Regions from separate parts of the Mesorhizobium cantuariense genome, predicted to be linked through region 2. Evidence: riboswitches for the same ligand, from Rfam matches in the RefSeq annotation. Region 2 holds a riboswitch; each other region holds the start of a gene.

Region 1 (7,068 bases), 1.8 Mb from region 2:
CGATGTTGTTCTCAAGCCTCGAGATTGATGCCATCACAGCTTCGATTTTCTTGGGTAGCGATTCCAGCGCGAATTTCTGCTTGAACGACAGTTTCTTCGCCGGCCCCTTTGGCGCAGCCGCTTCACTTTTGGTCGTCACTGGCGCTTCGCCGTTTTCGGCCTTCGCGCGCGCCTTGCGGTCGTCCAGCCTAGTGCCGCCGCGCTGCGCCAGCATGTCGGAATAGCCGCCGGCATATTCGATCCAGCGGCCAGCGCCGTCGGGCGCGATGATGCTGGTCACGGTGCGGTCGAGGAAATCGCGGTCGTGGCTGACCAGGATGACGGTGCCGGCAAAGCCGGCAACCAGTTCTTGCAGCAGCTCCAGCGTCTCCATGTCGAGATCGTTGGTCGGCTCATCGAGCACCAGAAGGTTTGCCGGCCGCGCCAGCACGCGCGCCAGCAGCAGGCGTGCCCGTTCGCCGCCGGAAAGCTCGCGTACCGGCGTGCGCGCCTGTTCCGGCTTGAACAGGAAATCCTTCATGTAGGAGACGACATGGCGCTGCTCGCCATTGATGACGAGATTTTCGCCGCGCCCGTCGGTGAGATACTGCGCCAGCGTCTCTTGCGGGTCGACCGCCTCGCGCTTCTGGTCGAGCGTGGCGATCTCCAGATTGGTGCCGAGCCGTATCGAACCGGCGTCGGGCTTCATCTCGCCGGTCAGCATCTTCAAGAGCGTCGTCTTGCCGGCGCCGTTCGGCCCGACCAGGCCAACCCGATCGCCGCGCTGGATGCGGGTCGAAAACCCCTTGACGACAGTGAGATCGCCAAAGTTCTTCTCGATGTTCTTGGCCTCGATCACCAGCTTGCCGGATTCGGCGGCGTCGCTCGCCACCATGGTCGCCGACCCTTCGGCGCCGCGATGGCCGCGGAAACGCTGGCGCATGGTCTGCAATTCGCCGAGACGGCGCATGTTGCGCTTGCGTCGCGCCGTCACGCCGTAGCGCAGCCAATGCTCCTCACGCACGATCTGACGGCCGAGCTTGTGCTGCTCGCGCTCTTCTTCTTCCAGCACAAGGTCGCGCCATTCCTCGAAATGGCCAAAGCCCTTGTCCAGCCTGCGGGTCTGGCCGCGATCGAGCCAGATGGTGGCGCGCGACACGCGCTCGAGAAAGCGACGATCGTGCGAGATGACGACGAGTGCCGAGGAGGTTCGGCTAAGCTCCTCTTCCAGCCATTCGATCACCGAGAGGTCGAGATGGTTGGTCGGCTCATCTAGCAGCAGAATGTCGGGCTCCGGCGCCATGACGCGGGCAAGGGCGGCGCGCCTCGCTTCGCCGCCCGACAGGTCGTTCGGACGCTCCTCACCCGACAGGCCGAGATGCTCCATCAGATAGCTGGCGCGGTAGGGATCGTCAGCAGGGCCAAGCCCCGCCTCGACATACGCGCGGACACTGGCAAAACCCTCCATGTCGGGCATCTGCGGCAAATAGCGGACGGTTGCCGAGGGCTGGCGGAACACCTCGCCGTCCTGCGGCTCGATCAGGCCGGCGGCGATCTTCAGCAGCGTCGACTTGCCCGAACCGTTGCGGCCGACCAGCGCGATCTTGTCGCCGGCCGACGCCGTCAAGGCGGCACCATCGAGCAGCGGCGTGCCACCGAAGGTCAGTTTTATCCCGTCGAGGTTGAGAAGGGGCGGGGCCATATCAGCTTTCAGGTAAGGGATAGGGATAGGGATGAGCGAGCAGCATCGCGCTGCCATGGTCCAGCGCGATTTCGAGGTGGCCTTTGACCTCGTTGGAAATGGTCAGCGACGAGCCGAATGCCACCTTGACGTGATCGAGCGGCCATTTGGCGCCGGTGACGGTCAGGCCAGCAAGCTCGGAAAAGCCGAGCACCGAAAACAGCGTGCCGTCGGCATAGTCGAAGCCAGCCTTTCCATGCAGCAACGGGACGCCTTCCTGGGCGCCGCTGGTCAGGAGCACATCAGTCCCGGCCTCGGCCAGCCGCAGGGCAAGCGCCAGATGCAGGAAAGCGTGGTCGGCGCGCTTGCCGCCGAAAGCACCGGCGAGCACCAGGCTGGTCGCACCGCGCTCGAGTGCCGCGGCGATTGCCAGTTCGCCATCGGTCTGGTCCTTTTCCGCCGGGAAAGTCCGGCGGGGGACAGTGGCGAGATCATCCGGCAGATTGGCGGGCACAGAATCGAAATCACCCACCCACAGTTCCGGGACAAGGCCCAGCAACCGCGCATGGCCGATGCCGGCGTCGGCGGCGATGACGCGGGAGCCTTCGACCTGGCGGTCGAGTCGTGGCGTGCGATTGAGATCGCCGCCAAGCAGGATGGTGAATGTGCTCATATCGTGTGGCCCTTACCAGCCCGGCACCGGAAACGGAAGGCGGCAAACTCCCACTTGCGTGGGGGATCGGCCCGGCCTATGTGTCGAAACGCTCTAACGGGGTGCCGGACGCGATCTTCGCGGACCGGCTGAGAGGCAATCTCGCCAACCCGCTGAACCTGATCCGGTTTGTACCGGCGGAGGGATTAGACGTTTCGGACAGTCCGACGCCTCAATTCCTTTTAATTCGAACGAAGGAGGCGCCGATGCGCACGCTTTTATACGCTCTTGTCTCAGCAATGGCCGTGGTCCTGTCCGGACCGGCCTTGGCCAAGGACAAACTCACCGTCTACACCTATGAGAGCTTTACCGCCGACTGGGGTCCGGGTCCCGTGGTGAAGAAGGAATTCGAGGCCGAATGCGGCTGTGATGTCGAGTTCGTCTCGGTCGCCGATGGCGTCGCGTTGCTCAACCGGGTCAGGCTGGAAGGGGCATCGACCAAGGCCGATATCGTGCTCGGCCTCGACACCAATCTCACCGCCGATGCCAAGGCGTCAGGCCTGTTCGCGCCGCATGGCGGGGTATCCGACATAAATGTGCCGGGTGGCTGGAGCGACGACACTTTTGTGCCTTTCGACTACGGCTATTTCGCCGTCGTTTACGACACCGAAAAGATGAAGACGCCGCCGAAAAGCCTGAAAGAGCTGGTCGAAGGAAGTGCCGACGACAAGATCGTCATCCAGGATCCGCGCACCTCGACGCCGGGCCTCGGCCTGCTTCTGTGGGTCAAGTCGGTCTATGGCGACAAGGCGCCGGAGGCCTGGGCCAAACTCAAGGCGAAGGTGCTGACCGTGACGCCGGGCTGGAGCGAGGCCTATGGGCTGTTCACCAAGGGCGAGGCGCCGATGGTGCTGTCCTACACGACGTCGCCGGCCTATCACATGGTCGCCGAGAAGACAGAGCGCTACCAGGCAGCGTCGTTCGAGGAGGGCGAGTATCTGCAGATCGAGGTGGCGGGTATCACCACGACGGGGGCCAAGAATCCGCTGGCGGCAAAGTTCATGGCCTTCATGACAGGCCCGAAATTCCAGGACGCGATCCCCGAGACCAACTGGATGTTCCCGGCAGGCAAGACCGACAAGCCGCTCAACCCGGCCTTCGACAAACTGGTTAAGCCGACCAAGACCTTGCTGTTCAGCCCCGAAGAGGTCGCCGCCAACCGCAAGGCCTGGGTGGATGAATGGCTGGCGGTGATGAGCAAGTAGGCAGCGCGATGGCGCCGGCGCATTCCACGGATTCCCGCGTCGGCGCTGGCATCATGGCGCTCGCCGCAATCGCGCTGGTGATCTGCGGCGCGTTTGCTGGCCTGCTTTTCGAGGGCGCTCACGATCTTTCCGGCGCCTGGGCGGCCTTCGACCCCTATCTGCTGCGCGTCATGCGCTTCACGCTCTGGCAAGCAGCGCTGTCGACGTTGCTTTCCGTCGGCCCGGCGCTGTTGGTGGCGCGCGCTCTGTCGCGGCATCCACGCTTCCTTGGCCGCGCCTTCATCCTGCAACTCTTCGCCGTACCGTTGGCGCTGCCGGCCATCGTCGCGGCGCTCGGCATCCTGGCGCTTTATGGCCGTGCCGGCTATTTCGCCGGCGTGTTCTCGGTGATCGGCGGCGGAAGCTGGCCGGGCATCTATGGCCTGTCCGGTATTCTCGTCGCCCATGTCTTCTTCAATCTGCCGTTGGCGACGCGACTGTTCCTCGAGGTGCTGCAGACCATACCGACCGACCAATGGCGCCTGGCGAGCCAGCTCGGCATGGCGGCGCCGCCGGCGTTCCGGCTGATCGAATGGCCGACGCTGCGTGCGGCATTGCCGGGAGTCGCCGGGCTGGTCTTCATGCTCTGCATCACATCCTTCACGATCGTGCTGATACTGGGCGGCGGGCCGGCCGCGACGACGCTGGAGGTCGGCATCTACCAGGCGCTGCGCTTCGATTTCGATCCCGCACGCGCGGTGACGCTGACGCTGCTGCAGATCGCCTTGACCTTTATCGTGGTGCTGGCGCTGACGCGGCTTGGCGCCAATGTGGTCGGCGACACCAACCTGCCGGTCGCGCAACGCCGCTATCTCTCAGTCGGCGGGATCGAGACCTGGCTGAACGCCATGCTCATCGTCTTGGCGCTGCTGTTCGTCGTCGGGCCGATGGCGGCGACGGTGGTTGCCGGGTTGGGTGCCGATCTCAGCCGGCTGGCCGGTGAGGCCACTGTCAGGCAGGCGACGCTGACCAGCGTGGTGCTCGCCTTCCTGTCGGCGCTGCTCTCGGTGACGCTGTCGCTGGCGCTGACCATGGCGCGGCGGGCACTGGCGCTAAACCGCCGTGCCGGCGCAAAGACACTGCTCGAACACGCCTCCGATACCGGCGCCGGTTTTGTGCTGGTCGTGCCGCCGATCGTCGTCGGCGCCGGCTGGTTCCTGTTGCTGCGCCATACCGGCGATGTCTTCGCCATTGCCCCGGTCATGGTCGTCACCGTCAATGCGGTGATGGCGATGCCGTTTGCCTTGCGCGCCGTCCGTCCCGCCTATGATGCGGCGAGCGAGCGTCACGAACGGCTCTGTGCACAGCTCGGCATTGCGGGCTGGAACCGGCTGATGCTGGTCGACTGGCCGTCGCTGCGGCGCCCCCTCGCAACTGCCTTCGCCTTTGCCATGGCGCTGTCGCTCGGCGATCTCGGCGTCATTGCCTTGTTCGGCAGTGATTCCGTGCAGACGTTGCCGTACCTTCTCCTGGCGCGGATGGGCAGCTACCGTACCGAGGACGCCGCCGGCCTGGCATTGCTGCTCGGCCTCATCTGCCTCGCGTTGATCGTGGCGGCGCACTGGCTGGGAAGGGAGAAGGTCCGGGATGCGTGACGGGGCGGCCAGCAGGCTTGAAAAGGGTGCACCGGTGCGGCTGGACAAGGTGTCGTTCAGCTATGGCGAAGCGCCGCTCGTCTTCAACGTCGATTTCGCCGCGGCGAAGATCACCGCCATCATGGGGCCGAGCGGTTCGGGCAAGTCGACGCTGCTCAATCTGGTCGCCGGGTTTGAGACCCCACAGTCGGGCCGCGTGCTGATCGGTGGGGTCGATGTCAGCGCCGAGCCAGCCTCAGTGCGGCCGGTGTCGATGGTGTTCCAGGAAAACAATCTGTTTGCGCATCTTTCCGTCGAGCAGAATGTCGGGCTCGGTCGCTCGCCATCCTTGCGGCTGACGGAAGCGGACCGCGCCGCGATCGCCGGGGCCCTTGCGCGCACCGGTCTTGCTGGCAAGGAACGACGCTTGCCGCGCGAACTCTCGGGCGGGGAACGCCAGCGCGTCGCGCTGGCTCGGGTGCTGGTGCGTGACCGGCCGGTGCTGCTGCTCGACGAACCCTTCGCTTCGCTCGGTCCGGCGCTGCGCGACGACATGCTGGATCTGGTCGCCGCCGTTCATGCCGAGCGGGGCATGACGGTGCTGTTCGTCACCCATCAGCCGGAAGACGCCCGTCGCATCGGCGAACACATGGTGTTTTTGGACAATGGGTTGGTTGCCGCAACCGGCAAGGTGGATGATTTCTTTGCCGGGGCTGGTCCGGAAGCGTTCCGGCGCTATATCGGCGCGGGTGCCGGGGATGCCGTATCACGAGATGTTGCCCGAAAGCGGACATAATTTACGGCCAAACCGGCTCCAGGCGATGTGGCGTTTGCTTGCCATGACTGGAGGAGTGTGGCTAGGTCCGCCCTACTGGTCCGGCACAGGACGTGATTTGCCTGCAGTATCCGCCGCCCGCCCCAAGGGCGTGCAACGGATACTGCAGCAGTTTGAGATAGCGCATGACACGTTCCGAAGATCGCCCCCGATTTTCGTGGTCATGCGCCGGGACCCGAAAGGAAGCCGTTCTGGCGATCGGCGCTAACAAATTACGAATGAATCCCCTGGCGCGCTTTCTCGCGCTGGCAGGCTTTGCCGTGGCGCTGGCGAGCTGCCAGATGTTCACGCCGCCGGCGGTTCAGGAATCCGGCTTCCAGCCTTCCGACAGGCCGATCACCGTCGACAATGTCGGCGCCAACAACAAGCTCGCCGAATTGGCGAAAGCGCAGCATCCGCGCATCCTGGCGACTTATGGCGGCGAATATTCCGATCCCAAGCTCGAGCGCATGGTCGCCAAGGTGGTCGGCAATCTGACGGTGGTCTCGGCCAACCCGACGCAGACCTATCGCATCACCATCCTGAATTCGCCCAACGTCAACGCCTTCGCGCTGCCGGGCGGCTATCTCTACATCACGCGCGGCCTGTTGGCGCTGGCCAATGATTCGGCCGAGCTTGCCGCTGTCATCGCGCATGAGATGGGCCACGTCACCGCCAATCACGGCCTGCAGCGCCAGCAGCTGGAGGCCGAGGAAGGCCTGGCGACCAAGGTGGTTTCCGACGTGCTCGGCGACAGCCCGACCGCCAAGGCGGCGCTGATCCGCGGCAAGCTGAGGCTCGCGCAGTTCTCGCGCAACCAGGAGCTGGAAGCCGACGCCATCGGCATCAAATCGATCGGCGAAGCCGGTTACGATCCTTTTGCCGCCGGCCGCTTCCTGCAGTCGATGTCGGCCTATACCGATTTCCGTTCGATCAGCGGCGCCACCGATGCCAGCCTCGACTTCCTGGCCACGCACCCTAACACGCCGCAGCGCATCGACCTGGCGCAGCGCCACGCCCGCCAGTTCGGCGCGCCAGGCTTCGGCACGCGCGACCGCGATTCC
Region 2 (7,068 bases):
GTCATGGCGCGGGAAACCGCTGCCATCTGCAACAACTACCTTCGTGAAGGGCCGGGCACGCTCAGCACGCCGGACCAGGATTTCCTGATCGACATGGACAAGGTCGGCGCCACCCTGTTCCACGCCTTCGGCGCAGCGAAGAATGGCGGTCTGCCGGCCGCTGTTGCCAGCGACGGAGACTGGTCGCTGCTGGCCGACGCTTTCATCAACGCTGGCGGCACTCCCGCCGAGATAACTGCCATTGCCAATGTCAGCCGGGAATTCGAAGGTCTCTGCCCAGCCGTAGCAAAACTCTACGCAGCCGCCCTGTCGCTGCAGGGTGAACCCGGGCGACACATCAAAACCACTCTGCTCTATGAGATCGCCCGGAATTAGCCGGATCTGCTGATCTGTGCGTCTGACGTGGATCTGTCGCGCCTCGTGAACCTCGTTGACTGGCTAGCCATTTCCTCGAAGTTCGAGAGCCAGTTGGCTCCCTACCCCAGAGTTGAATTGCTAAAATACTTCTGGAAATCAGGGCGTTGCGCCAGAACTTCGCCGTCGGCATCGCGCAAAATGCCGGAGGCGAAGAGATAGTCGCCGATCGCGTCCATCTTGGCCGGATCCATCGTCCCGATGGCGCCGCTTTGACTGCGTAGATAATGGCCGTCGATCAGCGCCTTCAGCGAAGCCTCGATCAGCGCCGGATTGGTCAGCGCATCCTTGTTGGCCGCGATCAGCAGGGCTGCCGCATCTTCGGGGTGGTCGACGGCGAACTGGTAGCCGCGCCGCGTCGCCTGGACGAAAGCGGCCGCAGGCTTGGGATTTGCCTGGAGATAGGCTTCGCTCGAAGAGATCAGCGTCGTGTGCTCGTCAGGCACGCCGTAATCGGCATAGACGAAGCTGCGCTGCTTGACGCCCTTGAGTTCGGCTTCGACACCCTCCCAGGTCGAGACTTCGAGCGTAAAATCGACCGAACCATTGGCCAGCGCCTCATAGGCTGAGGTGCCGAGCGTCACCGTCTCGAAATTGCCCTTGCCGCCATCATGGCGGATGATGGTCGATATCAGTGCGTTTTCCCAGGCACTGCCGAAGCCGCCATAGATCAAGCCGTCAAGGCTTCTCGGGCTTTTGATCTCGCTGCGTGCCGCATTGAAGACCACGCGGCCGGTTTCGGACTGCACCACCGCATAGACGCCCTTCAGGTCCGCCCCGGCGGTTTTCTGGGTGAACAGGCTGATGGTGCCGTTGATGCCGAAATCGGCGACGCGGTTTGCGACCAGCGTGCCTGCACCGGTATCGCTGTAGGGCAGGATGTCGACCTCGAGCCCGGCCTCGCGATAGAAGCCCTTGTCGCGGGCAACGAACAGTCCGATGTGGTTGGTGTTGACCGTCCAGTCGAGGGCGACGGTGACCTTTTGTGCCGCCGATTGCGCTCGAGCCCGACCCGTTCCGGCAACCAAGGGAAGACCGGTGGCAAGGGTCAGCAACAAGGCCTGCCGGCGTGTCAAGTCAGTCATGATCGTGTCCTTTGGATGGGTTGGGGTTGAGGATGATGTCGAGGATTTCGGCCTCGAGCGCGCTTGCCTGGCGCGCGGCATCGCCGCCAAGGCTGCGCGGGCGCGGCAGCGGCACCTTGATTTCACGGACGATGCGGGCCGGGCGCGCCGACAGCACATAGACGCGGTCGGACAGGAACACGGCTTCGCGCACGTCATGGGTGATTAGGAGCGCCGTCCAGCGGTGGTGCCGCCACATCTGTTCGAGCCAGCGCTGCATGGCGGTGCGGGTCAGTGCATCGAGCGCGCCGAACGGCTCGTCGAGCAGCAGCATGTCGCGCTCTTGCACCACGGTGCGCAGCAGGGCCGCGCGCTGGCGCATGCCGCCGGACAGCTGCGCGGGAAAATGCCGCTCGAAGCCGGCGAGCCCGAATTCGGCAAACAGCGGCGCGACGCGCGCCCGCGCCGCCTTGCGCCTGATGCCTTGCACTTCGAGCCCGAGCGTCGTGTTGTCGAGGATGCGCCGCCACGGCATCAGCGCGTCGCGTTGCGGCATGAAGGCGAAGTGCTTGCCGTGGTCATCGAGGCGCGCGCCGTCGAACAGCATCTCGCCCTCGCCATGCTCGGCGCCGGTCAGAAGCTGGAACAGCGTCGACTTGCCGGCGCCCGAGGGCCCGAGGATCGAGACGAACTCACCAGCGCCGACACTCAGCGAAATATCGGCCAGCACGTCGAGCCCACCGAACGCCTTGCGCACATGACGCAGCTCGAGCCGGCTCATCGCCACAGCCTCTTCGCTGCGGTATCCTTGCCGGTGCGGTCCCAAGGCATGGCAAGGCGCTGCAACAGCACCGTCAACCCGAACAGGACAAGTGTCAGCGCGGCGCTGACACCGACGGCGGCCAGCACCAGATCGGGGCGGAAATTGTTCTTGGCGTTGAGCATGTAGATGCCCAGCCCCTTCGCGGCACCGGCATATTCGGCAAAGATCGCGCCGACCACGGCATAAGTGATGGAGATCCTCAGGCCAGCAAAGAAGTAAGGCAGCGCCGAAGGCAGCCGTGCCAGCACGAAGATGCGCCAGCGCCCAGCTCCCATGGCGCGCAGCATTTGCCCGATCTCGGCCTCCGTCGCCTCATAACCCTCGACCAATGCCACCAGCATCGGAAAGAAGGTGACCAGCGCCACCAGCATGATCTTGGGTGCCAGTCCGAAGCCGAACCACAGCACCACCAGCGGCGCAATCGCCACCAGCGGCAAGGTCTGGCTGACGATGAAGACGGGAAACAACGCGCGGCGCAGCGGCTGGAAGAAGTCGACCAGCATCGACAGCGCAAAGGCGGCGCTGAGCGAACAGGCAAAGCCGAGTAGCGTGGCACGGATGGTCGGCATCGCGTTGTCGGCCAACGCCTCACGATTGAGCATCGCTTGCTCGAAGACGCGCGACGGCGCCGGCAGGATCGTCGGCTTGATGCCGGAATAGGTGGCATAAAGCTCCCACGCCAGCAGGAGCAGCCCGACCGAGATCATGGCCGGTCCTGCCTTGACAAGAAGGCTCGCGATCGGGCGCGAAGCGACTGATGATGAGACCACGGGAGATAACCTTTGACGGCCGCGCGAGAGCGCGACTGGCTCAGACAGCCGACGGGCTGTTGGCCGAGACCGTGACGTCGAGGGTTACGTGACCGGCGCCTGGTCCGAAGCGGCAGAAAGCTTCGTCCAGCGCCGAAAAGATCGCACCGGCATCACCGCGCAATTTCGTGCAGAAATGCTTGGAACGCTCATAGACGCCGGACTGCTTGAGAAAGTCGATGCAGCCGTAGATCTCGTCCATGTGGTCGTCGGTGCCCATCACATAGAGCGAGAACTGCGCGGCCGCCGGCTGGCCGGTGGCAGCAGCATTGCGCACCGCCGCGATGGCCGCATCTTTGCGTGGGCCGAGTGGTCCGACAGGCCCACCAAGTGCATCGGAGCGGCAGATCGGATCATCCGGCTCGCCCGGGCAGCCGCGCGAGATAGTGGCCGACAACACGCAATGTTTGCCGCTGCGTGCCGCCGCCACGAAGAGGTCGCGCATGGCGGGAAACAGCACTTCGGGCGGCCCGACCAGCAAGGTCGAGATGTCGTCGGTCTCGATCCTGAGCTTGTCGCGGTAAGGATCGAGCGCGCCGAGCGCGCCAAGGATGACGCCGACGAAATCGTCGGCCATGGGATATAGGGAAATCTGTGCGCCTGAAAACATCGCCCGCCTCGCTCCGCTGGTATTACCCAGATCAGCTTCTAGGGTCTGTGGGCTTGCCGCCCCCGTCTCAGCCCCGACCGTACGGAGCACCCCTGTGGATGCGCAAGTTAAAGCACCATTCGAGCTGAAGGGAAAGCCGTTTTTTCAGTGCGCTGCGCCAATAGCATTGCGCCAGGCATGGTGCGCCTGAGCGGAATTTTATCGGGAACCTTCGCTGCCGCGACCGGTTGTCCCCACAGTCGCGATGCGATCACCTTCGTAGAAATGAGCGACGAGTTCACGGAAATGGAGACAAACCATGTTCATGAAAATCCTCGCAGCTTCGGCTCTCACCATTGGTCTGGCTACATCAGCCATGGCGCAAAGCGCTGGCGACAACGGTGCAAACGGAGGCGGAAGCGGCAAATCGGTGACGGTTGAGCCGAGCACGCCGGCTTCACCCAATACGGTCGAGCCGGACACTGTGGACCCGGGCATAACCAACAGCACGACCGGCATGCCCGACGGCATGAATTCCAACGCGGATGAAAACTGCCCGGCCGGTCCGCAGGGCGCACAGCCAGATGCCATCGGCACCTCGCCGGGCACGGCTTCGCCGACAGTCAACGACAACCATTGCGGCAAGTAAGTTGTCGCCAATCGGAGCGAAAACAAAACCTGCGGAGCGAATGCTCCGCGGGTTTGCGGCGCATCGTTAACCGCCGGACATCGTCTGACGGTCGGTATGCGCATGCCGCAGGAAATCGACGAAGGCGCGCACCGCCGGCGATGTATGGCGCTGCTTCTGATAACAGAGGAACCAGCCAGGAAAAGGCGCGCACCACTCATCCAGCAGCGAGACCAGTTTGCCGGCGTCGATCAGCGGACGCACCAGCTCTTCCGCCCAGAAGGCAACGCCGACGCCCTGCATCGCAAGCGCCATGTCGCGGCTGGAAACGACCAGCTGACCATTGACGGCGACCAAGTTGGCCATCCCGGGCGAATTCCCGACGCAGGCATGAAACCCTTGCAGCCTGCCGCGATCGATTGCCACATGGCGTATGAAGATGGCGCCAGTCCGACCATAGGAGGAAAGCTGACATAGCGGTTGGCCAAAATGTTCAGGTCGGGCGATTATAAGGTTTTCGCAATTTTCTTATAACCACTTGAAACCAGGAGCAGAAGCGCGCAGTTATAAGAGAACTGCAAATTTCTTATAACGCAAAGGCCCTGGTCGGACGCCGCCATGAAATCGATCGATATCGCTTATCGCACTCTGTTCGCTGAACTCGTGCAACGAAGCCTGGACGCCTCGTTCCAAACTGACTTCTCGACGGCAGGCAATTTCGTACGGGTTCCGGTAAAAGGCCGCGACTACTGGTATTTCGAGGAGACCAGGCCGAAGACGACAAGACGATATGTCGGTCCGGCCGACGATCCCGAGATCGCAAAACGCGTCGCCGCCTTCAGGGAAATCAAGAGCGATCTGAAAAGCCGTCGTAAGCTCGTATCGACGCTTGTTCGCGAGGCTGGGTTGATGGAGCCGGAAAAATTTACCGGCGATATCGTCGAAGCTCTTGGCAAGGCCGGGTTTTTCCGCTTGCGGGGCGTACTTGTCGGCACGGTCGCATTCCAGGCCTACGCCGGATATCTGGGCGTAAGGCTGCCGGGGGTGGCGCTACAGACAGGCGATGCTGACTTTGCCCAATTTCACTCGGTCTCCGTCGAAGTGGGCGACAGTCTGCCACCGATCATGGATGTGCTGCGCGATATCGATCCGTCGTTTCGCGAAATTCCGCACCGAACGGATGCCAATCGCACGACCCAGTTCGAAAACGCTTCCCGGTACAAGGTCGAATTCCTGACCCCAAACCGGGGTGGCGACGACTACGCCGACCACGCGAGCGCGATGCCGTCGCTGGGCGGCGCATCGGCACAACCCTTGCGATTCCTGGATTTTCTGATCCGCGAACCCGTAAGGACAGTCTTGTTGCATCGATCCGGAGTCCCGGTATTGGTCCCCTCACCCGAGCGATATGCCGTCCACAAACTGATTGTCGCCTCTCTTCGCCAAGCGAATGCAAACGGCGCGGCAAAACGGGAAAAAGATGTTCTTCAGGCAAGCTTGCTGGTCGAGGCGATGGCAGCTGCCCGCCGGCAAGATGATCTCGCCGTGGTGTTCTCCGAAGCATGGAATCGCGGTGCCAGCTGGCGCGATGCAATCCAACGAGGTCTTCGTTTACTCGATCCCGATCGGCAAGACACGGTCGAGACAATCGTTCGAAGGGCACTTTCGGATATTGGTGAAGAGCTCGATGGCTTCACCGACGCGACAAGGCGCGCTGGTTAAAGGAGTTTGGATGCGATGACCTGCTCGACGACCCCGTCGAGCAGCAATGCATGGCAAATCGCAGTTGCGAATCTACGAAACCGCCTTCTCACGAACCGGCAGCTTCCAGCCCGGCCTGACGAAATGGCAGGTGTAGCCGTTGGGGTATTTCTCCAGATAATCCTGATGCTCAGGCTCGGCTTCCCAGAAGGGACCGGCCGGCGCGACTTCGGTGACGACCTTGCCCGGCCACAGACCCGAGGCATCGACATCGGCGATGGTGTCGTCGGCGACGCGCTTCTGTTCATCGCTGGTGTAATAGATCGCCGAGCGATAGCTCATCCCGACATCGTTGCCCTGCCGGTTGCGGGTCGTCGGATCGTGGATCTGGAAAAAGCGCTCCAGCAGCGTGCGATAGCTTATGATAGCCGGATCGAAATTGATCTCGACGGCTTCGGCATGGCTGCCATGGTTGCGATAGGTGGCGTTGGCTACGTCGCCGCCACTGTAGCCGACACGGGTGGAGATGACGCCGGGATAGCGCCGTATCAAATCCTGCATACCCCAGAAGCAGCCGCCGGCAAGGACTGCGCGTTCGGTCGAAGTCGCCATATCACGTCTCCTCAAAAGCAAGTGGTCTCGCCATAAATGGGCACTATCACCTGCTTCGTCCAGCGGACGCGGTGGATCTACTTCAGTTGCTCGATCGGGCGAGGCCGTCGATCACACCCGGCAACTGCTTCACGCCAGGCGGAATGGCGGCAAAGCTGATCGCCACCGGCGGCGCCTTGAGCGACCAGTCGAAGAGAACGGTCTTGACCGAGATGTTGCCCAGCCACGCCTGCAGCCGAGGCGGCACGCCGCGCCCAGGCCAGACCAGGAGTATGCCGTGGTCGCGCAGCCGCTGGCTGGTGATCCAGGGGGCGAGCCGCATGTCGAGCTCGGTGAAGATCGATGGCTTGTCATAGGCATTGAGGCCCGCCAGCATCGCGATACGGGTGTCGCCGCCGACAATGTCGAGTCGACCGGGCACCGCCGCG
Region 3 (7,068 bases), 3.7 Mb from region 2:
CATCAAGAACGCAATTGCCCCTGCGGCAATCGCCCCGTCTCGCTGGCGGGCCGTCATTTTGCTCATCGATCGGAAGCTGACCCCCTCTTCGCGCGGAATGTCCAGATCATCCGACAGAAAAAAGGAAAGGGGAAATCCCAAAGTGCGAGCAAGCTTCTTGGCAACATCCTCGCTCGGAAGATACTCCCCCGCTTCATAGCCCGTGACCGTACGTGGTTCGATACCAGTCTTTGCAGCGAGTTCTTTCATCGTCAGGCCGGCCCGCTTACGAGCCACGGTAAGCCGCGATCTATTAAACATTATGCCGCCTTGCGCTTCACCGGCACATCAATCTCGACGTCTTCGATCGGGTCTTCGACCGGCACTCCACCGTCCACACCCGGCAACGGAATGAAGATGCGCTCTCCCCAGTCAGTTATAATCCGGGCCGGTGACGGCGCGAAGCTCGCTGCGCCCGTCTTTTGCCTCCAAGGTTTTCACAAGCTCGCGATGGGACAGCAGGCCGTGCTGCAGATTGATGGCAGCCAGCGGCGCTGGAAGCTGGCGCAGATAGGTGGCCGGCGCGCCGACCAGGCTGGCGAGTTGGCCAAAACTCCAATGCGTGGGTGCAACAGGGGCATGCGCATCGGGCAGCATTAGCCACAGGCGCTCCCGATCGTCGCGGCTGGCGTCGACGCGGATCAGTTCGCTTTCGACGAGGCGGGTCTTGATGCGTTCGGTTCGCCATTTCACCGAATTATGGAGATCGGTGAGAGAAAGGTAGCGCTCGTCGGCCGGCCGATTGAACCACTCCGACGACACGCGACCGATACGCTGGCCGCGGCTGACGTCGACCTTGTAACCGGCACGCGCGTTACGGACGGGCGTGTGAAATTCCATTTGTGTCATGGTTGCTGCTCCGCGGCGGACGCCGGGAGCCTCTCTCCCGGACCTTCACCCGCCGCTGCAGGCCCGCCCGCCCTCTACCTCTGCCGGCATCCCCGCCCGCCGCCAGAAGCGCCGGCATTGCAGCAGAGTTTGCGCCAGGTGGCTGGCGCACGAAGTGTGAAGGCCGGCAAGGTCTGCTGGCCCTATTCGGCCCTCGGCAATACATGTATGAAACGAGCCGACGTCATGGCAGGCGCAGACCGCACCAAGCTCGGTATTGAGGGTGTAATTGGATGTCGAGCAGGTTCGTCCGACCCGTGGTGGTGCAAGTTGGCCGACATGACCGTGAGCGCGTCATTTTCGATGTGAACGACGCGGCCACGATTCTGCTCCGGAGCTTCCATGATCAGACGAAGAAGCGGAAACTGGCTATGGATGCATGCCTTCAGGTTCTGCGTGGCGAAGCCCACCCGCTGGTTGCCAGACGGGCTTTCGTTGTGGCGGCGTTAGAAGCGAAAATTCTGCGCAGTGATTGAGTTCCAAGATTATAATAGCCTCAATTACTTCAAAACCCCCACAAGAGCAGTAACGCAGACAAATAGATCGAACGAACGCTTACTCTTGTAGCCGCGATACATAGCTGCGTATCGAGTGCTGCGCTCGTCGCGCAAGATTGATTCGTTGGATCATCCGCCAAGCTCAGGTTTGCGGCGGAGGTCTTTCCGGTTGGTGGAACGCAACCCTGTCGTCGCCGCCAGAAGGGCCGCATTGCTTCTCCGGCACGCCGTCGGCGCTGCCCCCCTTGCGGATCTCCACGACGACGGGCTCGCCGTCGATGACCTGCATGAGGGCCTCTGGAGTTGTCGAAGAAGAAGCCGCCTCACGCACAAGCCGCAGGACATCGACCGCTTCGTGCCGCACCAGGCCAATGCCCGCATTTTTGATGCCGTAGGGAAAAACCTTGGCCTTGCCGATCGTGCTGTCGTCAAGACGATCGCCGAATACGGCAATTCTTCCGCCGCGACGATCCCGCTGTCGCTGTCACTGGCCACCAGACGAAGCCATTTCGGCCTGGCGAAAAAGTTCTTCTGGCGGCGGCGGGAGCGGGCTTGAGCGGCGGCGCTGTCGTCGTTGGAATATAGCCGAGCGGTGGCCGCCCACGGGCCAAAACTGTCCGAGTGAGATGGATGGCCGGTCGACAGGCGCTTGACAAAGCGGCGCCGTCCCGTTCAACTCCAGACATTCACCAGGGGGGTCCCGACAAGGGGCTGAGATACTGCTGGCTTTCGCAGCGCAGTGACCCGTTGAACCTGATCCAGTTCATACTGGCGTAGGGACGGTGCAAGCGCTTTGCGGGAGTTTATGCCCGAAGACCTGTCTCGAGCAGGTCGGCCAAAGCGTCTTTTCATCCTTCCGGCACAGAACTGGGTCTCCAATGCAAATGAGCAAAGGAGCCTCAAATGAATGCCTTGACCCCAGCGGTTTCCACGGGACCGCTGCCTGCCTCACGAAAAATCCACAAATCCGGCGTCCTCCATCCACAGATCAGGGTGCCGATGCGCGAAATCTCCGTCCACCCGACGGCGGGCGAACCGCCCGTGACGGTCTACGATCCATCCGGCCCATACACCGATCCGACGATCGAAACGAGCATTGAGAAAGGCCTCACACGGCTGCGGCAAGACTGGATCACGGCGCGCGGCGATGTCGAGGCCTATGACGGCCGCCATGTGCAGCCGGAAGACAACGGCTTCGCCGTGGGCGAGCGTCTGACGCCGGAATTCCCCATTCGCAACAGACCGCTCAAGGCCAAGGCTGGGAAGGCGGTGACCCAGCTTGCCTATGCCCGGGCCGGCATCATCACGCCTGAAATGGAGTTCGTCGCCATCCGCGAGAACCTTGGCCGCGAGATCCTGCACGGCAAGCTGCAACGCGACGGCGAAGCCTTCGGCGCGGAGCTTCCCGATTTCGTCACGCCGGAATTCGTGCGCGACGAGCTGGCGCGCGGGCGCGCGATCATCCCCGCCAACATCAATCATCCCGAGAGCGAGCCGATGATCATCGGCCGCAATTTCCTGGTGAAGATCAATGCCAATATCGGCAATTCCGCCGTCACCTCCTCGATGGCCGAGGAAGTCGAAAAGATGGTCTGGGCGATCCGCTGGGGCGCCGACACGGTGATGGATCTGTCGACCGGCCGCAACATCCACAACATCCGCGAATGGATCGTGCGCAATTCGCCGGTGCCGATCGGCACCGTGCCGCTCTATCAGGCACTCGAAAAGGTCGGCGGCATCGCCGAGGACCTGACTTGGGAAGTCTATCGCGACACCCTGATCGAGCAGGCCGAGCAAGGCGTCGACTATTTCACCATCCATGCTGGCGTGAGGCTGCATTACATCCCGCTCACGGTGGAGCGGGTTACCGGCATCGTCAGCCGAGGCGGCTCGATCATGGCGAAGTGGTGCCTGCACCATCACAAGGAGAGCTTCCTCTACGAGCATTTCGAGGAGATCTGCGACATCTGCCGCGCCTATGACGTTTCGTTCTCGCTCGGCGATGGACTTCGCCCCGGTTCGATCGCCGACGCCAACGACGCCGCGCAATTCGCCGAACTGGAAACGCTTGGCGAACTGACGAAGATCGCATGGGCGAAGGATTGCCAGGTGATGATCGAAGGGCCTGGCCACGTCCCCATGCACAAGATCAAGCAGAACATGGACAAGCAGCTCGCAATCTGCGGTGAAGCGCCCTTCTATACGCTCGGGCCGCTGACGACGGACATAGCGCCGGGCTACGACCACATCACGTCGGGCATCGGTGCCGCGATGATCGGCTGGTTCGGCACCGCGATGCTCTGTTACGTGACGCCGAAGGAGCATCTTGGGCTGCCGGACCGCAACGACGTCAAGACCGGCGTGATCACCTACAAGATAGCCGCGCACGCCGCCGACCTCGCCAAGGGCCACCCGGCGGCGAAAGTCAGGGATGATGCCCTTTCCCGCGCGCGCTTCGAGTTCCGCTGGGAGGATCAGTTCAACCTGTCGCTCGATCCCGAAACGGCGCGCTCCTTCCACGACCAGACTTTGCCAAAGGAGGCGCACAAACTGGCGCACTTCTGCTCGATGTGCGGGCCGAAATTCTGCTCCATGCGCATCTCCCACGACATTCGTGCCGAAGCGCAGAAGGAAGGAATGGCGGCGATGGCGGAAAAATATCGCGATGGCGGCAATCTCTACATGCCGGTGAGCGACAGCGCGCCCAAAGGACCAGGGCCGTCATGAGGGTGCTGGTCAAAGGGGCCGGCGTCGCCGGCCTCACGGCGGCCTTCGAATTGGCCAGACGCGGCGCGGCGGTCACCGTCGCCGACGTCCGGCACGGCCGTGGAGGCAATGCATCGTGGTTCGCCGGCGGCATGCTGGCGCCGTGGTGCGAGCGCGAAAGCGCCGAGCAGCCGGTGCTGGATCTCGGGCGCGGCGCCGCCGACTGGTGGGAGGCGGTGCTGCCTGGTCAGGTGACGCAGGCCGGAACACTGGTTGTGGCGCCGCCGCGTGACAGCGGCGAGCTGGACCGCTTCGCCGGCCGCACCTCGGGCCATCGCTGGCTCGATGAAGCGGAAATCGCGCGGCTGGAGCCCGATCTCGCCGGGCGTTTCCGGCGTGGGCTGTTCTTCCCCGGCGAGGCGCATCTCGACCCGCGCCGGGCGATGGCGGCGCTTCACGACAAGCTTGTCGCGATGGGTGTCGACATCAGCTTCGCCACGGACGCGCGGCAGCTTCCCGGGTTCGAGCACGAGATCGACTGCACGGGAATGGCGGCGGACGACGGAAGGCTGCGCGGCGTGCGCGGCGAGATGATGATCCTGCACACGCCTGATATCGCGCTATCGCGCCCCGTGCGGCTGCTTCATCCGCGCTTTCCGCTATACACGGTACCGCGCGCCAACCATCGTTTCATGATCGGCGCGACGATGATCGAGAGCGACGGCGCTGGACCGGTCACGGTCCGCTCTATGATGGAGCTTCTGGGCACGGCCTGCGCGCTCCATCCAGCCTTCGGCGAGGCCGGTATCGTCGAGACCGGCGTCGGTGTTCGCCCGGCCTTCTCCGACAATCTGCCGCGTGTCGAAGCGCGTGGAAACACCGTCGCCATCAACGGGCTTTATCGCCATGGCTTTCTTCTCGCGCCAGCCATGGCGCGGCAGGCGGCCGAACTCGTCTTCGCTGACGAACCCATGGAGCTTGCCTGATGAAATTGACCGTAAACGGCGAAGCGCATGAGGTTGCCGCCACCACGCTGGCAGAGCTGCTTGCAGCGCTCGACTATGAGGGCGATTGGCTGGTGACGGCCGTCAACAGCGACCTCGTGCACAAAGCCCATCGGGCGGAGTTCCAGTTGAGCGACGGCGACTGGATCGAAATCCTCTCGCCGATGCAGGGAGGCTAGCATGTTCGAGCTTTTCGGGACGCCACTGTCCTCCCGGCTGCTTCTCGGCACGGCGCAATATCCTTCGCCGGCCATCCTTGCCGATGCGGTCAAGGCGTCGGGCACGTCAGTAGTGACCGTATCGTTGCGCCGTGAGATGGCGGGCGGCAGGGCCGGCGAAAAGTTCTGGTCGCTGATCCGCTCGCTCGGCACGAGAATCCTGCCCAACACTGCCGGCTGCCACTCCGTCAAGGAAGCGGTCATCACCGCGAAAATGGCGCGCGAAGTCTTCGGTACGAGCTGGATCAAACTCGAAGTGATCGGCAACCACGACACGCTGCAGCCGGATGTGTTCGGCTTGGTCGAAGCCGCCCGCATCCTGTGCGAGGACGGTTTTGCGGTATTCCCCTACACCACCGACGATCTTGTTGTGGCCGAGCGGCTGCTGGAAGCGGGCTGCAAGGTCTTGATGCCGTGGTGCGCGCCAATCGGTTCCGCCCTCGGGCCGGTCAACAGTATGGCGCTGCGTTCGATGCGCGGACATTTCCCAGGCATCCCGTTGATCGTGGATGCGGGGCTCGGACGGCCGTCGCACGCGGCAACCGTCATGGAACTCGGCTTTGACGCCGTGCTCCTGAACACGGCGGTCGCCAAGGCGGCCGATCCGGTCGGCATGGCGCGCGCTTTCGGCAAGGCGGTCGATGCCGGTCGAGAAGCCTTCAGTTCGGGAATGCTCGAACCGCGCGAGGTCGCCGTGCCATCGACGCCGACATTCGGCAGGGCGGTTTTTTCATGAAGCTCGATCCCTTCTACCTGATCGTCGACAGCGCCGCCTGGATCGAACGGCTGGTGCCGCTCGGCGTGAAGCTCGTCCAGCTTCGCATCAAGGACAGGGACGAGGACGGGCTGCGCGCCGAAATGCGCCGCGCGAACGACGTCTGCGCGGTCCATGGTTGCCAACTGATCGTCAACGATTATTGGCGACTTGCCATCGAGGAAGGCTGCGACTTCGTTCATCTCGGCCAGGAGGATTTGGCTGCGGCCGATTTGTTGGCGATCAAGTACGCCGGATTGAAGCTCGGGCTGTCGACCCACGATCATGCCGAACTGGAAACGGCGATGGCCGCCGAGCCTGACTACATCGCCCTCGGTCCCATCTATCCCACTACCCTGAAGAAGATGAAATGGGCGCCGCAGGGACTTGAACGGATCAGCGAATGGAAGTGCCAAGTCGCGCCGATTCCATTGGTCGCCATCGGCGGCCTCAATCCTGAGCGGATCGACAGCGTCTTCGAGGCCGGCGCCGACAGCGCCGCGGTGGTCACCGACATCACATTGAATGCTGATCCCGAAGCGCGCACGCGAGAATGGATCGAAAAGACGGAGCGATGGCGCTGAGGCGAGAACCGCATGTGCTTGTCATCGGCGGATCGGACTCCAGCGGGGGCGCCGGAATTGCTCGCGATATCGAGACGATCTCTGCCATCGGCGTGCGCATCTCTCTGGCTGTCACCGCGCTGACGGTGCAGACGCACGAAGCCGTCATGGACGTCCATCATCAGCAACCCGGTCTGGTCGCCGATCAGATGCGCGCTGCGTTCCAGGCCAACAAGGTGGCGGCCATCAAGATCGGCATGCTCGCGACCGCCGAGATCATCGCTGCCGCAGCCGCAGTGCTCCGTGAAAATCCGCAGGGGCCGGCAGTACTCGACCCGGTTCTCACCTCCACGTCAGGCCGGGCGCTGCTGGATGCAGGCGCCATCGCTGCCCTGAAGC
Region 4 (7,068 bases), 3.0 Mb from region 2:
CCAGTTCGTACCGAAGACCTCACGCGCCATTTTCGCGGTCGTGACCGCTTCCTTGACGGAGTGGCAGCCCGCAGTGTTGGGCAGGATACTGACGCCCAGCGAGCGGATAAGGGACCAGAATTTTTCGCCAGCCCTGCCACCGGCCATTTCACGGCGCAAGGAGACGGTCACCACCGACGTGCCCGACGCCTTGACTGCCTCGGCAAGGATGGCCGGCGAAGGATATTGAGCGGTACCGAGAAGCAGGCGCGACGGAAGCATCGTTCCAAGAAGATCGAACATGGTCTAACCCCCCTGCATGGGCGAGAGAATTTCGATCCGGTCGCCGTCGCTCAACTGGAATTCCGCGCGGTTGGCTTTGTGCACGAGATCGCTGTTGACGGCCGTTGCGAGCCAGTCGCCCTCATAGTCGAGCGCGGCAAGCAGTTCGGCCAGCGTGGTGGCGGCAACCTCATGCGCTTCGCCGTTGACGGTCAGTTTCATGAGAAAGCTCCTTGGGTCTGTCTTGACTGAAAACCAGGTCGACAGCCTGGCGCGCCATGGCGGGGGCGAGGAGAAAACCGTGACGATAGAGCCCGTTGATCGCGATGATCTCACCGTTCGTTTCGACGCGCGGCAGGTTGTCGGGAAAGGTCGGACGAACGCCGACACCGGTTTCAACGATCTCGGCCTCGCCAAAGGTCGGATGGAGGGCATAGGCGGCACCCAGCAGCTCCATCATCGAACGCGCCGTGACCGGTCCGGCTGACTGGCTTTCAATCATCGTCGCGCCGATCATGAAACGGTGGTCGGCGCGCGGCACCACATAGAGCGGAAAGCGCGGATGAAGCAGACGGACCGGGCGCGACAGCGAGATATCAGGCGTGCGCAGGATCAGCATTTCGCCACGAACGCCGCGCAGCCTGTCATCGACGGCTGCCATTCCCGTACAGTCGATCTGTCGATCGAAACCGGAAACATGCCGGGCGTCGGCGCCGAAGTGGAATTCGACACCCATGGCTGCGAGCTTGTCATGAAGTGCCGCCATCGCCTGGCGCGGGTCGAGATGGGCCTCGCCGGGGAACAGCAGTCCGCAGCGGAAGCGGCCGGCGAGGTCGGGCTCCAGGATCGCGATTTCGTCTTCCTCGACACGCCGATGCCCCGACGTGCGACTGGCGAACCGGTCGAGCTCGCCAGTGTCACGCGGTGTCGCAACGACCAGCGTTCCGGCCCGTGTCACCTGACCCGGCAGTGCCGCATCCCACCAGTCGGCGGCGTCGCGTCCGAGATCCAGCACCGGCTGCTCGGCGCTTTCACGCTCGCACCATGGCGCCAGCATGCCGCCGGCGAACCACGACGCATTGCCACCGAGGCCATGCCGGGTCTCGACGACGGTCACCGCCGCGCCGCGAGCGGCGAGTTCGAAGGCGGCGGTGAGGCCGGCGACGCCGGCCCCTTTGACCAGCACCCTCATGACGGTTCCGGCGCCTCTGGCATGAGCGGTACGCCGGTCTCGTCAGCAGGCATGTAGAGATCGCCGCCCTCGCGGTATTTCGCCGCCATCGCCGCCATGCCCTCTTTCTGTGCCTCGGCGCGGATGTCGTGAGAAATACGCATGGAGCAGAATTTCGGCCCGCACATCGAGCAGAAATGTGCCAGCTTATGCGCCTTCTTGGGCAAGGTCTGGTCGTGAAAGGACCGCGCCGTTTCGGGGTCGAGCGACAGGTTGAACTGGTCCTCCCAGCGGAACTCGAAGCGCGCGCGGGAAAGGGCATCATCCCTGACTTTCGCCGCGGGATGGCCCTTCGCCAGGTCGGCGGCATGGGCGGCGATCTTGTAGGTGATCACGCCAATCTTGACGTCGTTGCGATCGGGAAGGCCGAGATGTTCCTTCGGCGTGACGTAGCAGAGCATGGCGGTGCCGAACCAGCCGATCATGGCGGCGCCGATGCCTGAGGTGATGTGGTCATAGCCCGGCGCGATGTCGGTCGTCAGCGGTCCAAGCGTATAGAACGGCGCCTCGCCGCAGACAGTGAGCTGCTTGTCCATGTTCTCCTTGATCTTGTGCATCGGCACGTGGCCAGGCCCTTCGATCATCACCTGGCAATCCTTCGCCCAGGCGATCTTCGTCAGCTCGCCGAGCGTTTCCAATTCGGCGAATTGCGCCGCGTCGTTGGCATCGGCGATCGAGCCGGGACGAAGGCCGTCGCCAAGTGAGAAGGACACATCATAGGCGCGGCAGATGTCGCAGATCTCCGCGAAATGCTCATAGAGGAAGCTTTCCCGGTGATGGTGCAGGCACCATTTGGCCATGATCGACCCACCGCGAGAGACGATGCCCGTCACACGGTCAACGGTCAGCGGGATGTAGTGAAGCCGCACGCCGGCGTGGATGGTGAAATAGTCGACGCCCTGTTCGGCCTGTTCGATCAGCGTGTCGCGGTAGACCTCCCAAGTCAGATCCTCGGCGATGCCGCCGACCTTCTCGAGCGCCTGGTAAAGCGGCACCGTGCCGATCGGTACCGGCGCGTTGCGCACGATCCAGTCCCGGATGTTGTGGATGTTGCGGCCGGTCGACAGGTCCATCACCGTATCGGCGCCCCAGCGGATCGCCCACACCATCTTTTCGACCTCTTCGGCCATCGACGACGTGACGGCGGAGTTACCGATATTGGCATTGATCTTCACCAGGAAATTGCGACCGATGATCATCGGCTCGCTTTCGGGATGGTTGATGTTGGCGGGAATGATTGCGCGCCCCCGCGCCACCTCGTCGCGCACGAATTCCGGCGTGACAAAATCGGGAATGTCCGCGCCGAAGCTCTCGCCGTCTCGCGACAGCTTGCCGTGCAAAATCTCGCGGCCGAGATTCTCGCGGATGGCGACGAACTCCATTTCGGGCGTGATGATTCCGGCGCGCGCATAGGCAATTTGGGTCACCGCGTTGCCGGCCCTGGCCTTGAGCGGTCTATTGCGAACGGGGAATTCCGGCGTCAAGCGCTCGCCCGCCGCGAAGCCGTTGTCTTCCGGCCGGACATGGCGGCCGTCATAAGTCTCGACATCGCCGCGCGCAGCGATCCAGTCTTGCCGGAGCCGGGCGAGGCCTTTTTCTATGCTCGTTTCGACCGTCTGATCAGTGTATGGGCCGGACGGATCGTAGACCGTCACGGGCGGTTCGCCCGCCGTCGGATGGACGGAGATTTCGCGCATCGGCACCCTGATCTGCGGATGGATGACGCCAGATTTGTATATCTTTCGTGAGGCAGGTAGCGGCCCCGTCGAAACCGCTGGGGTCAAGGCATTCATTTGAGGCTCCTTTGCTCATCTGCATTGGAGACCCAGTTCTGTGCCGGAAGGATGAAAAGACGCTTTGGCCGCCTGTTCGAAACAGGACTTCGGGCGTGAACTCCCGCAAAGCGCTTGCACCGTCCCTACGCCAGTATGAACTGGATCAGGTTCAACGGGTCACTGCGCCGCGAAAGCCAGCAGTATCTCAGCCCCTTGCCGGGACTCCCCTGGTGAATGCGCCGAATTGAACGGGCCGGCGCTATTTTGTCAAGCGCATTCGGCCCGCGGCGCTGATCGGCGGCCAATCAGACCGGGCAGAAAAGCTCGCGCATGCGTCGGGGACAGGTCACGCCCCGGAGACCAAGGCAGGAATGGCCAAAGCCGCATTCGTCTCGTCAAGGATGGAGAAACTGTATCGGCCGTGCGCATCAAGATCGACCGAGTAGCTCAAGCGGTCGCGTATGTGGTTATCCTGGTCGAACGTGACGATCCTCGGCTTCAGCGAGGTGATTTTCGTTTCGTCCAGGTAGATGGAGTTGCAGACAATGATCTGGTCGCCGGGCTGAAAGGTGCGGGCGGCCGCACCATTGAGGATGCAGCACCGTGAGCCGCGCTTACCGAGAATGACATAGGTCGAAATCCGCGCCCCGGAATTCTTGTTCCATATCTCCACGAATTCCATCGGCAGGATCCAGGCCGCATCGCAGTGGGCAGGTCCAGCGTTATCGATCCATGGAAGTTGAGGTTCCCCGGGGTCCTTGGCTTGGGGAACGCTTTTGAAGGCTATCTCCAACTGCCTGCGGGCGAGAGGATATCGCTTGCCGCAGCAGTGCAGGATGCGTCTTCTCTGCCCCTCGGTCTGCAATCCGCGATAAGATTGTACACAAAATATCAAAACTGTGTTGACAATCTTGCGCTAGAGGTTTCCCTTAGGGCATCCGCGCAGCCAAAGAGCAAACACAAAGCGCGATAACCAGAAGGGGAAATGCCAGAATGATCAACCGACGCTCGACTCTCAAATCGATGGTGCTTGGCGCCGTCTCCGCTCTCGCTATGGCCGCTGCGGGCATGCCGTCCGCGGAGGCCCAGAACAAGGAACTGAAGATCGGTTTCGTCGGTGTCACCAGTGGCCCCGCCGCCGCCTGGGGCACGTCGAACGTACGTTCGATGCAGACGCGTGCCGCCTGGATCAACGAGACCGGCGGCGTCAAGATTGGCGACGCCACCTACAACGTCAACATCGTTACGTTCGACGATCAGAAAGACCCCAAGCGCGCCATTGCCGGCATGGAAAAGATGGCGCAGGAGGGCATCCACTATGTGGTCGGCCCGAATGTCGATGACGGTGCTGCCGCCGTGCGCCCGGTCGCCGAGGCCAACGGCATCATCTATTTCCCTTACGCTTTCCCCAAGGCGCTTTATCAGAAGCCTGCCTCGAATGCCGTGCTCGGCATGATCGCTAACTATCAATCGGGCCCGGCGATCTACAAATACCTCAAGGAAAACAAGGGCGTGAAGACGATCGCCTTCGTTGCCGCCAATGAATCGGATCCGTTGAGCCAGCGTGACGGCGGCGTTGAGGCAGCCAAGGCGCTCGGCCTCAAGATTGTCGCCCAGAACGACACCTACCAGAACGATACGCGCGACTTCACGCCGGTGCTCACGCCGATCGTTGCGCTGAAGCCCGACCTGCTCGTACTGTCAGGCGTCGCGCCGGCCAATGCGCCGCTGCTCATCCGCGCCGCCCGCGAGCTCGGCTTCGAGGGCCTGATCTCGACCGAAACGGCACAGGACGCAAAGGTTCTCGAGGAAGGTGCGGGCGAATACGCCAACGGCTTCATCTCCGTCGGTGGCGCCTCCACACCCGAGATCGCCTCGGACGCGATGAAGGAATTCGTCGACCGCTACACCAAGATGTTCGGTGAGTACAACGACGAGTCCAACACCAAGGTCTATGCGCTCGAGTACATCATCGATACGCTGAAGGCCAATCCGGCGGCGATCGACAATGTCGACGAATTCAAGAAGACCATGGACACCTTCTCGGCGCCCAACCCCTACCTGAAGGGCGATGCCAAGCTGAGCTATGTCGGCACGACCTCCTTCGGCCAGAAGCGCCAGCTCGCGGTGCCGATGGTGGTCAACGAGTACAAGGACGGTGCCTTCCAGACCCTGTTCGTCGGCACGGTCGACTAGGGTTAGCTTCCCTGCGGTTTCTTCCTCCCGCGTTGCCGGGGACCCGGAGCATTCTCCGGGTCCCTCGGAAGATTGAAGGCGTCCATGGAATGGAACAGGTCATCGCAAACGGATTCTACCTCGGCGCCCAATATGCGCTGATCGCATTGGGGCTGACGCTCATCTTCGCCTTGATGAATGTCCTCAACTTTGCCCACGGGCAGATGTATGTGCTGGGCGGCTTCATCACCTACACACTATACGGCCAGCTTGGGCTGCCCTTCGTCGTCGCCTTGCTGGCGTCCGGCGTCACACTCGCCATCATCGGCGCGCTGATGGAGAAATATCTTTTCCGAACCGTCATCAAGCGAAGTCTGCGCGAGGAAAGCACGATGCTGCTGGCGGCTGCGACGGCATTCTTCTTCGATGCCGTCATCCTGCTCATCTTCGGCGAAAAGCAGCGCGGCGTACCCAAGATCGTCAAGGGCGTATTCAACGAGGGCGGTATCATCATGCCCTATGACCGTATGCTGGTCGGCGTGCTCGCACTGGTCTTCATCGCGGCCTTCGTTCTCTACATGCAGTACAGCAGGGTCGGGCGCGCCATGCGGGCGCTGGCCCAGGATCGTGTCGCCGCGCAATTGATGGGCGTCCAGGTCGACCGTTATTCGATGATCGGCTTCGCGATGGGAGCCATGCTGGCAGGTATTGTCGGCGGCCTTCTGGTCACCATCACCGGTGTCAATTCCGGCATCGGCGGGCCAATCTCGATCAAGGCCTTCATGATGGTGATGATCGGCGGCGCCGGCGTCGTCGGCGGTGCGATCGCCGGTGGTTTCATCCTTGGCATGATGGAGTCGGTCGGCCTCACCGTGCTGCGCGAATATGGCGATGTCACTTACCTCGTCATCTTCGCCGCGCTGATGGTGTTCCTCTCGATCCGCCCCAACGGGCTGATGGGCAAGCCGTGGGGTTGATGGGCCATGACGCGTAACGTGAAAATCGCCTCGGTTGCCGCCTTTCTGGCGATCGTCTTCATCGCCGTGCCGGTTCTGATCGCGACGAGCGGTCGGACTGACCTCTTTTATACGTTCACCTCGGTGGCGCTGCTCAGCATCGCGAGTGCCGGCGTGTGGCTTACCTTCTATATCGGCCGGATCAACATCGGCCAGGGCGCCTATGCGCTGATGGGTGGCTACGTCTCGGCCATACTCGTGGTGACCCACGGCTGGTCGTTCTGGCCGACGCTGCCGGTCGCCGGTCTATTCTGCGCGGCGGCAAGCGTCCTTATCGGCCTGCCGATCCTGCGCCTGCGCGGTGTCTACTTCGCCATGGTGACACTGGTGCTGACCGAGGTCGCGCGGCTTCTGGCTCTGGCGCTGCCGATCACCAACGGCGCCAAGGGCATGGTCAGCATCCCGCTGCCCGGGGCGCTGTCGGTCTTCGGCCTCACCATCATCCCGGATTTCGCCACGTTGCATAATGCCCGGCTGGCTTTCTACCTGCTGGCGGTCGCGCTCATGGTGGTCTGCTTCGCGGTAGTGTACCGGCTGGTTCATTCGCGCGTCGGCAAGCTCTGCCAGTCGCTCCAGCAGAACGAGGAACTGGCCTCGTCGATCGGCGTCA

Evidence for each region. A riboswitch is a leader RNA that binds a small molecule or an ion and turns the genes downstream of it on or off. The one in region 2 is predicted to bind thiamine pyrophosphate.
Region 1: it holds a riboswitch for thiamine pyrophosphate, as region 2 does, so the genes downstream of both, thiB (thiamine ABC transporter substrate binding subunit) here and ACFOJ9_RS21105 (YkoF family thiamine/hydroxymethylpyrimidine-binding protein) in region 2, are expected to answer to the same signal.
Region 3: it holds a riboswitch for thiamine pyrophosphate, as region 2 does, so the genes downstream of both, thiC (phosphomethylpyrimidine synthase ThiC) here and ACFOJ9_RS21105 (YkoF family thiamine/hydroxymethylpyrimidine-binding protein) in region 2, are expected to answer to the same signal.
Region 4: it holds a riboswitch for thiamine pyrophosphate, as region 2 does, so the genes downstream of both, thiC (phosphomethylpyrimidine synthase ThiC) here and ACFOJ9_RS21105 (YkoF family thiamine/hydroxymethylpyrimidine-binding protein) in region 2, are expected to answer to the same signal.

The regions. Positions count from the first base shown of each region.
Region 1 covers NZ_JBHRVD010000001.1:6,158,178-6,165,245, reverse strand. The annotation lists gene ACFOJ9_RS30110 (ABC-F family ATP-binding cassette domain-containing protein) at 1-1,681, opposite strand, end outside; gene ACFOJ9_RS30105 (thiamine diphosphokinase) at 1,683-2,333, opposite strand; TPP riboswitch at 2,421-2,535, shown strand; gene thiB (thiamine ABC transporter substrate binding subunit) at 2,579-3,577, shown strand; gene thiP (thiamine/thiamine pyrophosphate ABC transporter permease) at 3,586-5,211, shown strand; gene thiQ (thiamine ABC transporter ATP-binding protein) at 5,204-5,986, shown strand; gene ACFOJ9_RS30085 (M48 family metalloprotease) at 6,244-7,068, shown strand, end outside.
Region 2 covers NZ_JBHRVD010000001.1:4,361,162-4,368,229, forward strand. The annotation lists gene ACFOJ9_RS21085 (hypothetical protein) at 1-375, shown strand, start outside; gene ACFOJ9_RS21090 (ABC transporter substrate-binding protein) at 477-1,499, opposite strand; gene ACFOJ9_RS21095 (ABC transporter ATP-binding protein) at 1,492-2,259, opposite strand; gene ACFOJ9_RS21100 (ABC transporter permease) at 2,256-3,008, opposite strand; gene ACFOJ9_RS21105 (YkoF family thiamine/hydroxymethylpyrimidine-binding protein) at 3,112-3,720, opposite strand; TPP riboswitch at 3,711-3,824, opposite strand; gene ACFOJ9_RS21110 (hypothetical protein) at 4,019-4,348, shown strand; gene ACFOJ9_RS21115 (LysR substrate-binding domain-containing protein) at 4,415-4,693, opposite strand; gene ACFOJ9_RS21120 (nucleotidyltransferase family protein) at 4,946-6,049, shown strand; gene msrA (peptide-methionine (S)-S-oxide reductase MsrA) at 6,122-6,640, opposite strand; gene ACFOJ9_RS21130 (glycosyltransferase family 39 protein) at 6,723-7,068, opposite strand, start outside.
Region 3 covers NZ_JBHRVD010000001.1:662,021-669,088, reverse strand. The annotation lists gene ACFOJ9_RS03155 (helix-turn-helix domain-containing protein) at 1-249, opposite strand, end outside; partial or broken gene ACFOJ9_RS03150 (hypothetical protein) at 418-888, opposite strand; gene ACFOJ9_RS03145 (DUF982 domain-containing protein) at 1,161-1,403, shown strand; partial or broken gene ACFOJ9_RS03140 (3-oxoacyl-[acyl-carrier-protein] synthase III C-terminal domain-containing protein) at 1,756-2,009, shown strand; TPP riboswitch at 2,106-2,222, shown strand; gene thiC (phosphomethylpyrimidine synthase ThiC) at 2,328-4,151, shown strand; gene thiO (glycine oxidase ThiO) at 4,148-5,116, shown strand; gene thiS (sulfur carrier protein ThiS) at 5,116-5,313, shown strand; gene ACFOJ9_RS03120 (thiazole synthase) at 5,315-6,088, shown strand; gene ACFOJ9_RS03115 (thiamine phosphate synthase) at 6,085-6,690, shown strand; gene thiD (bifunctional hydroxymethylpyrimidine kinase/phosphomethylpyrimidine kinase) at 6,681-7,068, shown strand, end outside.
Region 4 covers NZ_JBHRVD010000001.1:1,336,949-1,344,016, forward strand. The annotation lists gene ACFOJ9_RS06310 (thiazole synthase) at 1-282, opposite strand, end outside; gene thiS (sulfur carrier protein ThiS) at 286-483, opposite strand; gene thiO (glycine oxidase ThiO) at 452-1,453, opposite strand; gene thiC (phosphomethylpyrimidine synthase ThiC) at 1,450-3,285, opposite strand; TPP riboswitch at 3,390-3,506, opposite strand; partial or broken gene ACFOJ9_RS06330 (aspartate 1-decarboxylase) at 3,614-3,993, opposite strand; gene ACFOJ9_RS06335 (ABC transporter substrate-binding protein) at 4,261-5,463, shown strand; gene ACFOJ9_RS06340 (branched-chain amino acid ABC transporter permease) at 5,553-6,419, shown strand; gene ACFOJ9_RS06345 (branched-chain amino acid ABC transporter permease) at 6,426-7,068, shown strand, end outside.